Regions from separate parts of the Ramlibacter sp. G4-7 genome, predicted to be linked through region 2. Evidence: predicted binding sites of a transcription regulator. Region 2 holds the regulator's gene; each other region holds the start of a gene.
The links. The regulator sigma-54, encoded in region 2, starts transcription at its own class of promoters, with help from an activator protein. The targets are predictions, from matches to a motif close to TGGCANGNAANCTGCTTT.
Positions count from the first base shown of each region.

Region 1 (4,265 bases), on a different contig from region 2:
TGGGCCTCAAGCGGCAGCAGTTCGATGACGAACTCCTCGGGCGTGTCCGTCTGGGCCAGCACCACGTGCACCGGCATCGCCTCGGCCTGCTGGCGCACCAGCCGGGCGTCGTAGCGCAGCGCGGCGTACTCGTTGCCGCTCGCGCCATCGAGCGCGGCGCGCAGCACGTGCGGCTCGGCGAAGAATTTGAGGAAGCTGGCGCCTTCGATGGTGCGGCGCGAGGAGCCGGTGGCGTCCTCGAGGGCCGCGTTGGCGAAGATCACGGTGCCGTCGCCGCGCACCACCGCCACGAGCGTGGCCAGGAGGTCGAAGGACTGGAAACGGAAGTTGGGCGGGAGGGGCTTTTTCAAGCCCTCATTTTGCGGCCGCGTTCGCCGTGTTGGCTGACGGGACAGGCGCGCCGGCGCTGCGGGCGAGTTCCCGCTTGAGGCCGGCGATGTCCTGGTCGGTGCGCTCCAGCGACGCCTTGAGTTCCGCGACGCGATCCAGGTACTTCTGGTGGTTCTTGTGCTCGGGGCCCATCTTCTCGGGCTCGCCGTTGTTGTATTCCCTGGCGATCTCGGCTCGCCTGGCCTCGGCCTTCTTGAGTTCCGCCTCCAGGATGCCGCGTGCCTCGGCGTCGCGGGCCTTCTGCTCGCCGTCACCCACGCGCTGCCCGGCCTGCGGCGCGGTCACCACGTTCACCGGCTTGTTGCCCGTGGCGTTGGGGGAGTTCACGCGCGTGCCTTGCACCACCGTCACGTTGCCGCCTTCGACCGCCTTGCAGCCCTTGGCCTGGGCTTCTGCCTTGTCGTTGGTGTAGGTGTTGCCGCAGCGAAAGATGGTGGTCTGGGCGGAAGCCGAGACGGCGGCGAGGAGTGCGAAGGGAATCAGGGCGTGGCGGATCTTCATGGCGCTTTCTCCTGGGCGCCAAAAGCGCACGGGACGGCCTTTCAGTATGACCCAATCTCTTCAGATTGCCAATTAAGCTCTTGATTCAAAAAGGAAAAGGGCGACATTTGTCGCCCTTTCGCCTGCTCCGGAAGCTTTACAGCGAGTAGTACATGTCGAACTCGATCGGGTGCGTCGTCATGCGGAAGCGCTGCACTTCCTGCATCTTCAGCTCGATGTAGGCATCGATCATGGTGTCGGTGAACACGCCGCCCTTGGTCAGGAAGGCACGGTCGTTGTCCAGATACTCCAGGGCCTGGTCCAGGCTGTGGCAGACGGTCGGGATCTTCGCGTCCTCTTCCGGCGGCAGGTGGTACAGGTCCTTGGTGGCCGCCTCGCCCGGGTGGATCTTGTTCTCGATGCCGTCCAGGCCGGCCATCAGCATGGCGGCGAAGCCCAGGTAGGGGTTCATCGTGGGATCCGGGAAGCGCACCTCGATGCGGCGGCCCTTGGGGTTCGCCACGTAGGGGATGCGGATCGAGGCGGAGCGGTTGCGGGCGGAGTACGCCAGCTTCACCGGAGCTTCGAAGCCGGGCACGAGGCGCTTGTAGCTGTTGGTCCCGGGATTGGTGATGGCGTTCAGCGCACGGGCGTGCTTGATGATGCCGCCGATGTAGTACAGCGCCAGTTCGCTCAGGCCGGCATAGCCTTCGCCGGCGAACAGGTTCTTGCCGTCCTTCCACACGGACTGGTGCACGTGCATGCCGGAGCCGTTGTCACCGACGATGGGCTTGGGCATGAAGGTCGCGGTCTTGCCGTAGGCGTTGGCGACGTTGTGGATCACGTACTTCTGCAGTTGCGACCAGTCGGCGCGCTGCACCAGGGTGCTGAAGCGGGTGCCGATCTCGTTCTGGCCGGCGCCCGCCACTTCGTGGTGGAACACTTCGACCGGGATGCCGACGGATTCGAGGATCAGCGCCATCTCGGCGCGCATGTCCTGCGTGCTGTCGACCGGGGGCACCGGGAAGTAGCCGCCCTTGGTGGTGGGACGGTGGCCCTTGTTGCCGCCTTCGAGCTTCTTGCCGGTGTTCCAGGGGGCTTCGTACTCGTCGATCTCGACGAAGGAGCCGCTCGGGCCGGACGCCCAGCGCACGTCGTCGAAGATGAAGAATTCGGGTTCGGGGCCGAAGAAGGCGGTGTCGCCCAGGCCGGAGGCCTTCAGGTAGGCCTCGGCGCGCTTGGCGATCGAGCGCGGGTCGCGGTCATAGGCCTTGCCGTCACCGGGTTCGAGCACGTCGCAGCTGAGGATCAGCGTGGTCTCTTCGAAGAACGGGTCGATGTTGGCGGTGCCCGGGTCCGGCATCAGCAGCATGTCGGAGGCTTCGATCCCCTTCCAGCCGGCGATGGACGAGCCGTCGAAGGCGTGGCCGGCGCTGAACTTGTCCTCGTCGAAGTGGGACACGGGCACGGTCACGTGTTGCTCTTTGCCGCGGGTGTCGGTGAAGCGGAAGTCGACGAACTTGACTTCGTTGTCCTTCACCATCTTCATGACATCTGCGACGCTCTTGGCTGCTGCCATCAGGTTTCTCCTGGGGGATGGTTGGTTGTTGATGAATAGGCGGCTGGCGGGGATGCAGGTTCTGTGCCAAAGCTGGTGCATGAGGCACCGCGAGCAGCGGGGCGATTCTCCCCGAAACCGCGGCGTTTTCCCCAGGTCAAGCTCGCGTATTCGCTCTTCAGTGCACCTCAACGGTGCAAAACGCGGCGCCGCACTGTCGTGGTGCTTCTCAGCTGCGCACCAGTTCGGGGCCCAACTTGACCTGAAGCTTGCCCAGGCCGTCCAGGAGCAGCAGGTACGCGGCGTCCACGTCCGCCGGAGCGCCCTTGACGCCCAGGTCGATGTGGCGGCCATAGGTCGGGTGATCCACGGAAGGCAGGCTGAAGACCTTGACCCGCGGGTGCTCGCGCTCGACCTGCTCCATCAAGGGGGTGAGCGTCGCTTCCATCGAGCCGAACACGATCACGGATTTTTCGACATACGCGCCCTGCTGGAACAGGTGGGCGTAGTGCTGGTCCAGCACGCTTTCCATCATCGGCCAGGCCATCACCGGGAAGCCCGGGACGAAGTGCACCGTGCCGACGGTGAAGCCGGGGATCTTGTTGTAGGGGTTCGGAATGATCGCGGCGCCGGCCGGGAACACGCCCATGTTCAGGCGGTGGATGTTGTCGGGGCGCTCGGGCTCGTAAGGGACGCCTTGCTCCCTGGCAACGTCCTGCATGCGCTCGCGGATCAGGCGCTCGGCCTCCGGATGGAGCTCCAGGCCGCGGCCGAGCGCCTTTGCCGCGCACTGGCGCGTGTGGTCGTCCGGGGTGGCGCCGATGCCGCCGCAGGAAAAGACGATGTCACCGCTGGCGAAAGCGCGCTCCAGCGTCGCGGTGATGCGCTCGGGCTTGTCTCCGACGTACTCCGCCCATCCCAATTGCAGACCGCGCGCGGCAAGCAGTTCGATCAGCTTGGGCAGGTGCTTGTCGGCGCGCTTGCCGGAGAGGATCTCGTCGCCGACGATGATGAGGCCGATGTCAGGGCGGGCTGGGGCTGTCATCCGCCAATGCTAGCGGGGATGGAGCCGCTTTCGCGGCGGGCAGCGCCCGCAACTGCGCCAGCGCGGCCAGGCAGTAATGCGTGAACCACAGCGACGCGAACGCGAACACCAGCGTGTAGATCCAGATCGCCACCGGAATGAGGATGGGGAAGGCGGCGGCGAAGAACCAGCCCGAGGCCCACACGATGCTGGGCGCCGCGCCCAGGTAGCCGGTGGCCACGCCCATGAGCAGCAGCCACATGCGGTGCTGGCGGAAAACGAGGTGGCGCTCTTCGCTGCTGGCGTGGTCCGCGAGCGCGTCGAAGGTCATCACGCGGTAGGTGAGCCAGCCCCAGATCAGGGGCGGCAGGATCAGGATCAGCGGCGGGATGAGCCACAAGGGCACCGAGACCACCAGGGCCAGCATCGCCAGCACCATCGAGCCAAACGACCAGAAGGCGCTGCCGAGGAAGGAGGCCCCGTGCCTGCGCTCCAGGTCCGGGAAGCGGCGACGCGCCACCAGGCGCACCACCGCGGGCGTCATGAGCAGCGCCACCACGAACAGCACGACGACCACCAGCAACGGGGTCACCGCGAAGATGACCAGCAGCGGAGCCAGGGCGTTCTTCAGGCTGGCCAGGCCCATGTCGGACAGCCAGGTGCCGATGCTCTCCATCCACGCGGAAGACTCCAGCCAGCGGAAGACCAGGTCGATGGCGCTGTCCCAGAAGAAATAGGACAGCCCGCCGGCGATCAGCACCAGCGCAACCAGGGGCAGCAGCGACAGGCCGATGACGCGCGGATGCAGGCAGT
Region 1 is NZ_JBYNTT010000009.1:128,661-132,925, reverse strand. It holds gene glnL (nitrogen regulation protein NR(II)) at 1-350, opposite strand, end outside; gene AC3EGR_RS14210 (hypothetical protein) at 355-891, opposite strand; gene glnA (type I glutamate--ammonia ligase) at 1,028-2,449, opposite strand; gene AC3EGR_RS14200 (competence/damage-inducible protein A) at 2,658-3,473, opposite strand; gene AC3EGR_RS14195 (EI24 domain-containing protein) at 3,451-4,265, opposite strand, start outside.
Region 1: a site for sigma-54 is predicted at 2,501-2,518, ahead of glnA (type I glutamate--ammonia ligase). Genes of this name have one in related genera too.

Region 2 (3,562 bases):
CGCGACTCCTTCAGGCGCATGCGCGTGGGCAGCTTGGGATCGGGCACCAGGACCCAGCCGGTCCACCCCGCGTAGTTGCGCTTCCAGTGGGACGCGAGCTGGGTGAAGAAGTCGCCGGCGTGCTCCATCTGTGCCTGCTCGCGCCCGCCCCGGCCGTGCCCCGCGACACCAGCCACCTCGATGCGCTCGCCGTAGGGCGGGTTGAGCAGCATGACGCCGGGCGTCTCGCTCGGCGGCATGCGCTGCAGGGCGTCGCCGCCGCGCAGCTGCACCGCGTGCGCGACGCCGGCGCGTTCGGCGTTGCGCTGCGCGAAGTCGACCATGCGGAAGGCCACGTCGCTGCCGAACACCGGCGCCGTCGGCGCGCGCCGCGCCGCAAGGGCCTCGGCCTTCAGCGCCTGCCAGTCGCTTGCCGCGTGCGGCTTCAGCCGCTCGAAGCCGAAGCGGCGCAGCAGGCCGGGCGCGATGTTGCAGGCGACCTGGGCCGCTTCGATGGCGATGGTGCCGCTGCCGCAGCAAGGGTCGTACAGCGGCACGGTCGCGTCCCAGCCGCTGGCCGCGATCATCGCCGCGGCCAGCGTTTCCTTCAGCGGCGCCTCGCCCTTGTCCTCGCGCCAGCCGCGCTTGAACAGCGGCTCGCCCGAGGTGTCGATGTAGAGCGTGACGTCCTCGGCCGCCAGGTGCGCGAAGATGCGCGCCACCGGCCGGTGCGTGTCGACGTCGGGGCGCACGCCGCCGTGCGCGCGGAAGCGGTCGGCGACGGCGTCCTTGATGCGCAGCGCGGCGAAGTTGAGGCTTTTCAGCGGGCTCTGGTGCGAGGTGAGTTCGATCTTGAAGCTGTCGCGCGCCGTGAACCACTCTTCCCACGCGACGGCGCTGGCCACCTCGTAGAGCTCCTGCTCGCCCCGGTAAGGCTGGTGCGCGAGTTCGACCAGCACACGCTGCGCCAGGCGGCTGTGCAGGTTGAGCTTCATCACCTCGGTCCAGGTCGCCAGCAACTGCACGCCGCCGCGGGCCGTGCGCAGGTCGCGGCCGCCCTCGCCGCAGATGCGCGCGACCTCGTCGCGCAAATACATTTCCACCCCGCCGGCGCAGGGCAGGAACAGTCTCAGGTCTTTCACAATTCCTTCCGCAGGTTGGCTGGCGCGATCCGCAGCGCTTCACGGTATTTCGCAACGGTCCGGCGCGCGCACTCGATGCCCTGCTCCCGGAGCATCTCGGAGATCTGGCTGTCCGACAGCGGCTTCTTGTTGCTCTCGGCCGCGACGAACTGCTTGATCAGCGCGCGCACGGCGGTGCTCGAGGCGTTGCCGCCCGTCTCGGTGCCGAGCGCGGAGCCGAAGAAGTACTTCAGCTCGAAGGTGCCGTAGGGCGTGGCCATGTACTTGGCGGTGGTGACGCGCGAGATGGTCGACTCGTGCAGGCCGAGTTCGTCCGCGATCTCCCGCAGCACCAGCGGCCGCATCGCCAGCTCGCCGTGGATGAAGAAATTGCGCTGCCGCTCGACGATGGCGCCGGACACGCGCAGGATGGTGTCGAAGCGCTGCTGGATGTTCTTGATGAACCAGCGCGCCTCCTGCAGCCGCTGCTGCAGCGCCTGGTGGCCTTCGCCGCGGTGGGCCTTGAGCGCGCCGGCGTAGACGTCGTGCACGCGCAGGCGCGGCATCACGTCCGGATTGAGCTGCACGCGGAAATTGGCGCGCGCGCCGCGCCCGACCTGGGTGACGATCACGTCCGGGATGACGATGTTGCGTTCGACGTCGATGAAGCGGCGGCCCGGTTTGGGCTCCAGCCGGGTGATCATGGCGATGGCCGACTTCACCTGCGCGTCGGTGCCGCCGCACAGCTGCGCCAGGCGCTTCACGTCGCGCTTGGCGAGCAGGTCGATCGGCTGCTGGCACACCTTGATCGCGATGGGGCACACCTCGTCGGCGGGCCGCGCGTCCTGCAGCACCCGCAGCTGCAGCATCAGGCACTCGGCCAGGTTGCGCGCGCCCACGCCGGGCGGATCCAGGTTCTGCAGCAGGTGCAGCGCCACCGTGAAGCGGTGCACCAGCTCCTCGTGCTGCTCCAGGTCGTCCGGCGCCAGGCTGGCGGCGATTTCCTCCAGCGTGTCCTCGAGGTAGCCGTCGTCGTTGAGCGACTCGATCAGGTAGCGCAGCGCCACGCGGTCGACCTCGGACTGGCGCAGGGCGAGCGCCTGCCGGTGCAGCCAGGACTGCAGCGACTCGTTGCCGCGCGCCAGCTCCGTCGCGTCGACCTCGTCGTCCTCGCCCGTGTTGTTGCGGCGCGCGGCCTGGGCTTCGCCGCCCCACTCGCCGTCGTCGGGCACCGTCTCGGTGGTGCCGTCGCCCTCCCAGTTGGGGGCGTTGTCCTCGCCGTACTCGGGCGCGTCCGCCTCGGCGGGTGCCGACGCAGCGCTGGTCTCCGCGCCCACGGCGCTGCCTTCGTAGGCCGACTCGGCGTCGCCGTCGTCGTTGGCGCGCGCGTCGGAAGCAGCGGGGCCGAACTCCTCGGGCCCCTCCTCCACCTGCACTTCCAGGAAGGGGTTGTCGTCCAGCATCTGCTGGATCTCCTGGCTCAGCTCCAGCGTGGACAGCTGCAACAGCCGGATCGACTGCTGCAGCTGGGGCGTCAACGCGAGGTGCTGCGAGACGCGCAGCGAAAGTCCCTGCTTCATACGGACAGCGGAATTGCTTCCTGCCTCACATCCGGAAGTGCTCGCCGAGGTAGACCCGGCGCACGTCTGCGTTGTTGACGATGTCCGCCGGCGTGCCCTGCGCCAGCACCCGGCCCTCGCTGATGATGTAGGCGTGGTCGCAGATGCCCAGCGTCTCGCGCACGTTGTGGTCGGTGATCAGCACGCCGATGCCGCGCGACTTGAGGAAGCCGATGATGCGCTGGATCTCGATGACCGCAATCGGGTCGATGCCGGCGAAAGGCTCGTCCAGCAGGATGAAGCGCGGCTGCGTGGCCAGCGCCCGCGCGATCTCCACGCGCCGCCGCTCGCCGCCCGACAGGGCCACGGCCGGCGAATCGCGCAGGTGGTCCACCCGCAGGTCCTGCAGCAGGCGCGTGAGGCGCTTTTCGATCTCCTCGCGCGACAGGGCCTGGCCCTGCGCATCGCGCTGCAACTCCAGCACGGCGCGCACGTTGTCCTGCACGTTGAGCTTGCGGAAGATGGACGCTTCCTGCGGCAGGTAGGACAGGCCCAGGCGCGAACGCCGGTGGATGGGCATGTGCTCCACGGCCCGGCCGTCGATGGCGATCTCGCCGCCGTCGGCGCGCACCAGGCCGACGATCATGTAGAAGGACGTCGTCTTGCCCGCGCCGTTGGGCCCCAGCAGGCCCACGACCTCGCCCTTGGCGACCGACACGGACACGTCCTGCACGACCTTGCGGCCGCTGTAGGACTTCTGCAGGTGGCGCGCTTCCAGCCGGCTCTCGGTCTCCGTGGCCGGCGGCGCGTGCACCGTTTCCGCATCTCCCATCAGCGCGACTCCGGGGCGAGGCTGCTCGCCGGCCGCGCCCGCGCCGATGCCGCGGGCCGCGGCGCGGAGGC
Region 2 is NZ_JBYNTT010000031.1:34-3,595, reverse strand. It holds gene AC3EGR_RS24875 (THUMP domain-containing class I SAM-dependent RNA methyltransferase) at 1-1,121, opposite strand, end outside; gene AC3EGR_RS24870 (RNA polymerase factor sigma-54) at 1,118-2,680, opposite strand; gene lptB (LPS export ABC transporter ATP-binding protein) at 2,706-3,491, opposite strand.

Region 3 (4,265 bases), on a different contig from region 2:
GCAGCTCGAAGGCGAGCACGCCCAGGCTGTAGATGTCGCAGCGGGCGTCGACGCCCTTTCCGAGCGCCTGCTCGGGGCTGAGGTAGTAAGGCGTGCCGACGATGTCGCCGTCGCCCGTGTCGGTGATCTTCATCGCCGTCTGCTTGGCCACGCCGAAGTCCGCCAGGGCCAGGCTGCCGTCGCTGCGCAGCATCAGGTTGTCCGGCTTGAGGTCGCGGTGCACGATGCCGACGTCGTGGATCGCCGCGAGGCCGGCGGCGGTCTGCTTGATGTACGAGAGCGCCGTCGCCTGGTCCAGCGGACCGGCCTTCATGCGCGCGCGCAGGTCGCCCTGCGGGAAGTACTCCATCGCGATGTAGGCATGCGCCACCGAGAAGTCCTGGCGGAAGATGCGCGCGACGTTCGGGTGCTGGATCTGTGCGAGCAGCGCGAATTCCTGGATGAAGCGCTGCAGGCCGTCGGCCTCCACCGCCCGATCGAGCTGCATCACCTTGAGCACCTGCGGCGGCCCGCCCTCCGCGGCCTGCGCCAGGAAGATGGAGGCCATGCCGCCCTCCCCGATCTTGCGCAGGATGCGGTAGCCCTCGATCAGGAACTGGGCGCCCGACATCCCCGCGGCCGTGGCCGGGGCGGCGCCGTGGCGCTTGCGTCCCTGGCTGTTGGCGGCGAGCGCCTCGCGCAGCATGTCGAACACGCGCTGCGGCGTCTGCGAGCCCTTGCGCGGCACCAGGCCGGTCACTTCGACCACGTCGATGAAGGTGTGGTCCGGAAGTCCGACCGAGCCGATGCGGCCGCCGTCGGCCCGGCCCGCGGCGGCGAGCCGCGTGCCCGCCGATGTGGCTACGCTCCAGTTCAGATCCATCGCGGTGACTTCCAGCAGGCGGGCCACCTCGACAGCATCGCCGATGGCATGCACTTTGACGCTGCCGCCGTTGTTGCGTCGCGACAATTCGGCCTGTCCGAGGTGAACGCCCGCCGCGAGCGACAGCACCGGCAGGCCGGCCAGCTGCGGCTTGCTCGCCGCGAGCTGCGCCAGCTGCACGGCTTCGTGCACGGCGAGGATGGCGGCGTGCAGTCCGCGTTGGGCGTGGTTCGGCTTGCGGTCGTCGTGCTTGTTGCTGAACACCGCGAGGATGGAATCGGGCCGTCGCTGCGCCACCTCGCCCCCGAGTTTCAGCACGGGTTCGGTCAGCACGCGCCGCACTTCGTTGACGAAGGATGCGGCTTCGTCCGGGCCCAGCGCGTTGGCCACGGCCGAGAAGTTGTGCAGGCGGGCATAGAGGAAAGTGGCGACCGTCAGCCCTTCGACCAGGCTGGCGTCCGTGGTGCCCAGCACCGAACTCAGCTGCGACTCTCCGACGAAGTCGGCCAGCCCGGGCGCTTGGGGCGCCTCGGCGGGTGAACGGGCTTCCAGAGGTTGTCGCATTTCGTTACATGGTACCGTTCAACTACATCTCGTCACAAGCGGCCGGGCTACTTTGTCACACGGTCGCAACGCAGCAATGCGGTACCTCTGCACATCCGGGCAGTCTGTTACAAATCGCGCGGAAGAGCGGCAGCGCGCGGCCGGCAGCCGGTTGATCGCCGTGGCGGCGCGAAGCTGCCCCATCGGTGGCGCGCTCATTGCTACGATCCCGGGCCATGTCCATCCACGCTGCCCTGAACCACGTCACGCATTACAAATACGACCGGGCAGTCAACCTGGGACCCCAGGTCGTGCGGTTGCGCCCCGCCCCGCATTCGCGCAGCAAGATCATTTCGTACTCGCTGCGGGTCGAGCCGGCCACGCACTTCATCAACTGGCAGCAGGACCCGTTCGCGAACTACCAGGCGCGCCTGGTGTTCCCGGAGAAGACGACCGAGTTCAAGGTGACGGTCGACCTGGTCGTCGAGATGGCGGTCTACAACCCCTTCGACTTCTTCCTCGAACCCAGCGCCGACAAGTTCCCCTTCCAGTACGAGCCGCAGGTCGCCGAGGAGCTCGTGCCCTACCTCGCCTGCGAGCCGCTCACGCCCATGGTGCAGGCCTACCTGGAGAAGATCGACCGCACGCCGCGCACCACCATCGACTTCCTGGTGGCACTGAACCAGCAGCTGCAGCGCGACGTGCGCTACCTGATCCGCATGGAGCCGGGCGTGCAGACGCCGGAGCAGACGCTGCAGCTCGCGAGCGGCTCCTGCCGCGACTCCGGCTGGCTGCTGGTGCAGCTGCTGCGGCGCCTGGGGCTGGCGGCGCGCTTCGTCTCCGGCTACCTGATCCAGCTGAAGTCCGACGTGAAGGCGCTCGATGGCCCGAGCGGCACCGAGGTGGACTTCACCGACCTGCACGCCTGGTGCGAGGTCTACCTGCCCGGCGCCGGCTGGGTCGGACTGGATCCGACCTCCGGCCTGCTCGCGGGCGAAGGGCACATTCCGCTGGCCTGCACGCCACAGCCTTCCGGCGCCGCGCCGATCGAGGGCCTGATCGACGAGGCCGAGGTGGAGTTCAGCCACCACATGGAGGTCACGCGCATCCACGAATCCCCGCGGGTGACCAAGCCGTACACCGAGGACCAGTGGCAGCACGTGGTGGCCCTGGGCCACGCGGTCGACCGTGATCTGCAGGCCGGGGACGTGCGCCTGACCATGGGCGGCGAGCCGACCTTCGTGGCCGTCGGCGACCGCGATGCGGCCGAGTGGAACACCGACGCGCTCGGCCCCACCAAGCGCGCCTATGCCACCGACCTGGTGCACAAGCTGCGCACCGAGTACGGCAAGGACGGCTTCCTGCACTTCGGCCAGGGCAAGTGGTATCCCGGCGAGCAGCTTCCGCGCTGGGCGCTGTCGATCTGCTGGCGTGCCGACGGCCAGCCGTGCTGGCGCAACCCGGACCTGTTCGCCGACGAGCGCCAGGCCGCGCACTACACGAGCGAGGACGCACAGCGCTTCATCCGCAGCCTGACCGCGCGCCTGGGCATCAGCGACCAGTACGTCCAGGCCGCCTACGAGGATGTCTTCTACTACCTGTGGCGCGAGCGCAAGCTGCCCGTCAACGTGGACCCCTTCGACTCGCGCCTGGACGACGAACTCGAACGCACGCGCCTGCGCCGGGTCTTCGAGCAGAAGCTGGGCTCCGCCGTCGGCCACGTGCTGCCGCTGGAGGCCCGGGAGGACGCCCCGGAGCTGGGCGGGCCGCGCTGGAAGACGGGCCCCTGGTTCCTGCGCGACGACCGCCTGTTCCTCATCCCCGGCGACTCGCCCATGGGCTACCGGCTGCCGCTGGACTCCCAGCCCTGGGTGCGCAAGGCCGACTACCCCTTCCTGGTCGAGCGCGATCCGATGGCGCCGGTGGACGCGCTGCCGGCGTTCGACGAACTGCGCGGCCGCTACGAGCAAGGCGGCGCGACCCAGCGCACGGAAGCACCGCGCGTGTTCCAGGACGTGCGCGGCGCGCCTGGCCAGGAGCAGGCTGGCACCGGCACGGGCAGCGGCCTGCCGGGCGAGGCCGCCGACTTGCAACGCGCGCCGGCCCGGCACGAGTCCGCGAACTGGATCACGCGATCGGCCCTGTGCGTCGAAGTGCGCGACCCGCAGCGCGCCAACGGACCGAAGGCCGAAGCCGAGGCGGGCGGCAAGAGCAGCCTCCTCTACGTGTTCATGCCGCCGCTGGCGCGCCTGGAGGACTACCTCGAGCTGCTCGCCGCCGTCGAAGCAACCGCCGAAGAACTGCACATGCAGGTCGTGCTGGAAGGCTATCCGCCGCCGCGCGATCCGCGCCTGAAGCTGCTGCAGGTCACGCCGGACCCGGGCGTCATCGAGGTGAACATCCACCCCGCGCACGACTGGGACGAGCTCGTCGACCACACGGAGTTCCTGTACCAGGCCGCCTTCGAGTGCCGCCTCTCGGCCGAGAAGTTCATGACCGACGGCCGCCACACCGGCACCGGCGGCGGCAACCACTTCGTGCTCGGAGGCGCGACGCCGGCGGACTCGCCTTTCCTGCGCCGGCCGGAGCTGCTGGCCAGCCTGCTGCTGTACTGGCACAACCATCCCAGCCTCAGCTACCTGTTCAGCGGACTGTTCATCGGCCCCACCAGCCAGGCGCCGCGCGTGGACGAAGCGCGCAACGACCAGCTCTACGAGCTCGAGATCGCGCTCAGGGAGATCGACCGCAACCGGCAGGCCTACGGCCAGGCCATGCCGCCGTGGCTGGTCGACCGCACCCTGCGCAACATCCTGATCGACGTCACCGGCAACACGCACCGCAGCGAGTTCTGCATCGACAA
Region 3 is NZ_JBYNTT010000005.1:84,616-88,880, reverse strand. It holds gene AC3EGR_RS08700 (protein kinase domain-containing protein) at 1-1,426, opposite strand, end outside; gene AC3EGR_RS08695 (transglutaminase family protein) at 1,642-4,265, shown strand, end outside.
Region 3: a site for sigma-54 is predicted at 1,613-1,630, ahead of AC3EGR_RS08695 (transglutaminase family protein). Genes of this name have one in related genera too.

Region 4 (4,265 bases), on a different contig from region 2:
AGGCCTACCAGCACAGCGTGGAGGTGCTGGTGGGGGGGTGAGGTTCTACCCGCCCGGCCGCGCCGCCGCGCGCACCTGTCACGCGACCGCCTTCTCCTTGCGCGTGAACGAGGCCGAGGTGCGCGCGGAGATCGGCTCCACCTTGCGCTGCTTCGCGTACAGGAACGACAGGATCTCCTGGCGGCAGTGGTTGTAGACCTTGTCCTCGGCCAGGGCGATGCGGTCGCGCGGGCGTTGCAGCGGCACCTCCAGGACTTGGCCCACCGTGGCGGCCGGGCCGTTGGTCATCATCACCACGCGGTCGGACATCAGCACCGCTTCGTCCACGTCGTGGGTGATCATCATCACCGTGTTGCCCAGCTCGGACTGGATGCGGATCACCTCGTCCTGCAGGTGCGCGCGCGTCAGGGCATCGAGCGCGCCGAAGGGTTCGTCCAGCAGCAGCACCTTGGGCTCCATGGCCAGCGCCCGGGCGATGCCCACGCGCTGCTTCATGCCGCCGGAGATCTGCGAGGGCAGGCAGTCCAGCGCGTGCGACATGTTGACCATGGCCAGGTTGTGCAGGATCCACTCCCGGCGCTCGGACGCCGAGCGCGTGGCGCCGAAGATCTTGTCGACGGCGATCTCCACGTTCTGGTAGACCGTCAGCCAGGGCAGCAGCGAATGGTTCTGGAACACCACCGCGCGGTCCGGCCCGGGCGCGTTCACCTCGCGGCCGTCCACGATCACGCCGCCCGAGCTGGCCTCCAGCAGGCCGGCCACGATGTTCAGCACCGTGGACTTGCCGCAGCCGGAGTGGCCGATCAGCGAGATGTACTCGCCGCGTTGCACGTCGAGGCTGATGCCCTTCAGCACGGGGCTGCCGCCGTTGGGGCCGGGAAAGGTCATGTCGACCTGCGACAGCGAAAGGTAGGCGTTGCTCATGGTGCGTCCTCAGGCGGCCGACGTGCCGCGGGTGACCTTGCGGCCGATGAAGGCGACGATGCGGTCCAGCGCGAAGCCCACGAGGCCGACGTAGACGAGCGCCAGGATGATGTCGCTGATGCGCGAGGAGTTCCACGCATCCCAGATGAAGAAGCCGATGCCCACGCCGCCGATCAGCATCTCGGCGGCGATGATCGCCAGCCAGGACAGGCCCACGCCGATGCGCAGCCCCGAGAAGATGAAGGGCGCCGCGGCCGGCAGCATGATCTTGCCGAAGTACTCGAAGCCGTTGAGGCGGATCACCCTGGCGACGTTGCGGTAGTCCTCGGGGATGTTGCGGATGCCGATCGAGGTGTTGATGATGATCGGCCAGATCGAGGTGATGAAGATGACGAAGATCGCCGAGGGGCTGCCGTCGCGGAAGCCCGCCAGCGAGATCGGCAGCCAGGCCAGCGGCGGCACGGTGCGCAGCACCTGGAACAGCGGGTCCAGGCCGCGCAGCGCCCAGGTCGACTGGCCCACCAGCACGCCCAGGCTCACGCCCGCGATCGCGGCCAGCGAGTAGCCGTAGGCCACGCGCTTGAGGCTGGCGAGGAGCTGCCAGGCGATGCCCACGTCGTTGCCGCCGCGGTCGTACCAGGGGTGGGCGATCAGCTCCCAGGTGTCCTGGATCACCTTGCTGGGGGCGGGCAGGGCGGCGCCGGGGCGCGAACCCAGCACCTGCCACACCAGCACCAGGAAGCCGATGATCACCAGCGGCGGCAGCACGTAGGTGAGAAAGCCATGCGCGGCGGACTTGCCCCACGCCTGCAGCAGGCCGGGCGCGGCAGGACGCGCCACCGGGATCGATTCGACGATGTCGGTCATGGGCGTGCTCACGCGGCCTTGAGGGTCTTGATCTCGAGCGAGTCGAGGTACTTCTTCGGGTTGGCCGGGTCGAACACCTTGCCGTCGAAGAACTTCTCCACGCCGCGCGAGGTGGAGGCGGGGATGTCCTTGGCGGCCACGCCCAGCTCCTTGGCGGCGGCGCGCCAGAGGTCCTCGCGGTTGACCTTGGCGATCAGCGCCTTGGTGTCCAGGTTGGGCGGCAGGTAGCCCCAGCGCTGGTTCTCGGTGAGGAACCACAGGTCATGCGACTGGAAGGGGTAGCTGGCCTGGTCGGCCCAGTAGCGCATCTGGAACTTGCTGTTGTTCTCGACGCGGCCGGTGCCGTAGTCGAAGTTGCCCTTGATGCGCTCGACGATGTCTTCCACCGGCGCGCTGATCCAGCGGCGGCGCGAGCAGATCTCGGCCACCTCGGCGCGGTTCTTCGGGTCCTCGCACCACATCTGGGCTTCCATCACGGCCTTGAGCAGCGCCTTGGTGGCGTTGGGGTTGGCCTGCACGTAGTCGGCGCGCATCGCGAACGCCTTCTCCGGGTGGTTCATCCACAGTTCGCTGGTGGTGAGCGCCGTGTAGCCGATCTTCTGGTGGATCAGCTGAAGGTTCCAGGGCTCGCACACGCAGAAGGTGTCCATGCTGCCCACCTTCATGTTGGCCACCATCTGCGCTGGAGGCACCACGATGGTGTTGATGTCGCGCGTGGGGTCGACGCCGCCGGCGGCCATCCAGTAGCGGATCCACAGGTCGTGGGTGCCGCCGGGGAAGGTCATGGCGGCGTTCACCGGCTTGCCGGTCTTCAGCCGCTTGTCCAGCAGCGCCTTCCTGAAGGCCTTGGTGTCGACGCCGATCTTCAGGTCCTTGTACTCGTTGGCCACCGAGATGCCCTGGCCGCCGAGGTTCAGGCGCGCCAGGATGTTGATCGGCACCGGCACGTTGTTGGCCGTGACCGCGCCGGTGGAGATCAGGTAGGGCATGGGCGTCAGGATGTGGGCGCCGTCGATGCCGTTGCTCTTCGAGCCGAGCACCAGGTTGTCGCGCGTCGCGCCCCAGGAGGATTGCTTGAGCACTTCCACCTCGGTCATGCCGTGCTTCTTGAAGAAGCCTTTCTCGTCGGCGACGAACAGGGGCGCGGCGTCGGTGAGCGCGATGAAGCCCAGCTTGGCCGCGCGCGTTTCCGGGGCCGTGCCTTGCGCCATGGCGACGCCCGCGAAGCCGGCCGCGAGGCCGGCGCCGCCGAGCGCGGCCGCGCCCTGCAGGACGGTCCGGCGGGAGACCTTGTTGGTGTTGCTTTGCATCGTGCGCTCCTGGTGTGCGAGGGAAAAAAACAAACGGCGGCCATCGCATTGCGTGCGCGGGGCACGCAAGGGATGGACGCCGTTGTCCTGGTGTCGGATCGTTCGCGCGCCGTCGTTGGCGCCCGTTGACGTTGGGGAATGCAGGGACCGTGCCAGCTTTTGTGCACTGCAACAGTGCACTAGCGCCCGGCAGGCAGCACCTCGGCGAGCGACAGCACCGCTTCGGCCACGTCGGCCAGCCGCCGGCCCTGGTTCATCGCCAGCTGGCGCAAGGCCTTGTACGCCTCGTCCTCGCTCATCGCGCGATGCGCCATCAGCAGGCCCTTGGCGCGCTCCACCAGCTTGCGTTCCTTGAGCGACGCGCGCACGGCGTCGAGTTCGTCGCCCATGGCCTGCAGGCGCCGCGACTGCTCCTGCACCAGGGCGAGCATCGATCGCTCCAGTTGCGGGCCCACGGGGAGCTGGCCGTCCGCGCGGGAATACGCTTCCTCCCGGGCGAGCGAGTGCAGCAGGGCGCGCTGGTCGCGCAGCTCCGTGCGCGCCTGCGCGATGCGCGTTTCGCACAGGTGCCGCAGGTGCGCAGCCAGCACCTCCTCGACGCCGCGCATGGCATCGATGCGGGAGGTGGACCAGCCGTACCACTCGGTGCTCAGGCCGGTGTCCACGGCGCCCGGGTGGCCGGTGCAGCCGATGCGGCGCAGCCGCTCCACTTGCGCCGCCACGCCAGGCTCGCGGCTCGCCTGGTCGGTGCGCAGCACCTCGGGATCGGAGAAATCGGCAAAGACCTGGAAGCAGGCCTGCTGCGCATCGACCAGGTGCCGCCATTGCTGCTGGCCGGCCAGGTCGATCGTGCCCGCGGCGAACAGGCTCGCGCCGAGCGCGCGCTCCTGGCCGGCGAACTCCTTGCCTTGCATGAAATTGAACAGCGCGACGAGGGCGCGCGAGACCTGCGGGTCGGACGCGCTGTCCGCCGCCTCGAACACCACCGCGAGCAGCCCGGCCAGCAGCTTGCTGAACGCCGCGGTCGCCTCACGCGCGGACACGAGCTGGCCCGCGACGCGTTCGCGCAGGGCAGGCAGGCCGTCCAGGCCGTGCAGCACCACGGCCACCCGGCTGAAGAGGCGCGCGCCATTGCGCGCCTGCGCGGAGTCCGTGTCCAGCCGC
Region 4 is NZ_JBYNTT010000010.1:142,544-146,808, forward strand. It holds gene AC3EGR_RS15525 (ANTAR domain-containing protein) at 1-41, shown strand, start outside; gene AC3EGR_RS15530 (ABC transporter ATP-binding protein) at 79-924, opposite strand; gene ntrB (nitrate ABC transporter permease) at 934-1,791, opposite strand; gene AC3EGR_RS15540 (CmpA/NrtA family ABC transporter substrate-binding protein) at 1,800-3,101, opposite strand; gene AC3EGR_RS15545 (nitrate- and nitrite sensing domain-containing protein) at 3,281-4,265, opposite strand, start outside.
Region 4: a site for sigma-54 is predicted at 3,239-3,256, ahead of AC3EGR_RS15540 (CmpA/NrtA family ABC transporter substrate-binding protein). Genes of this name have one in related genera too.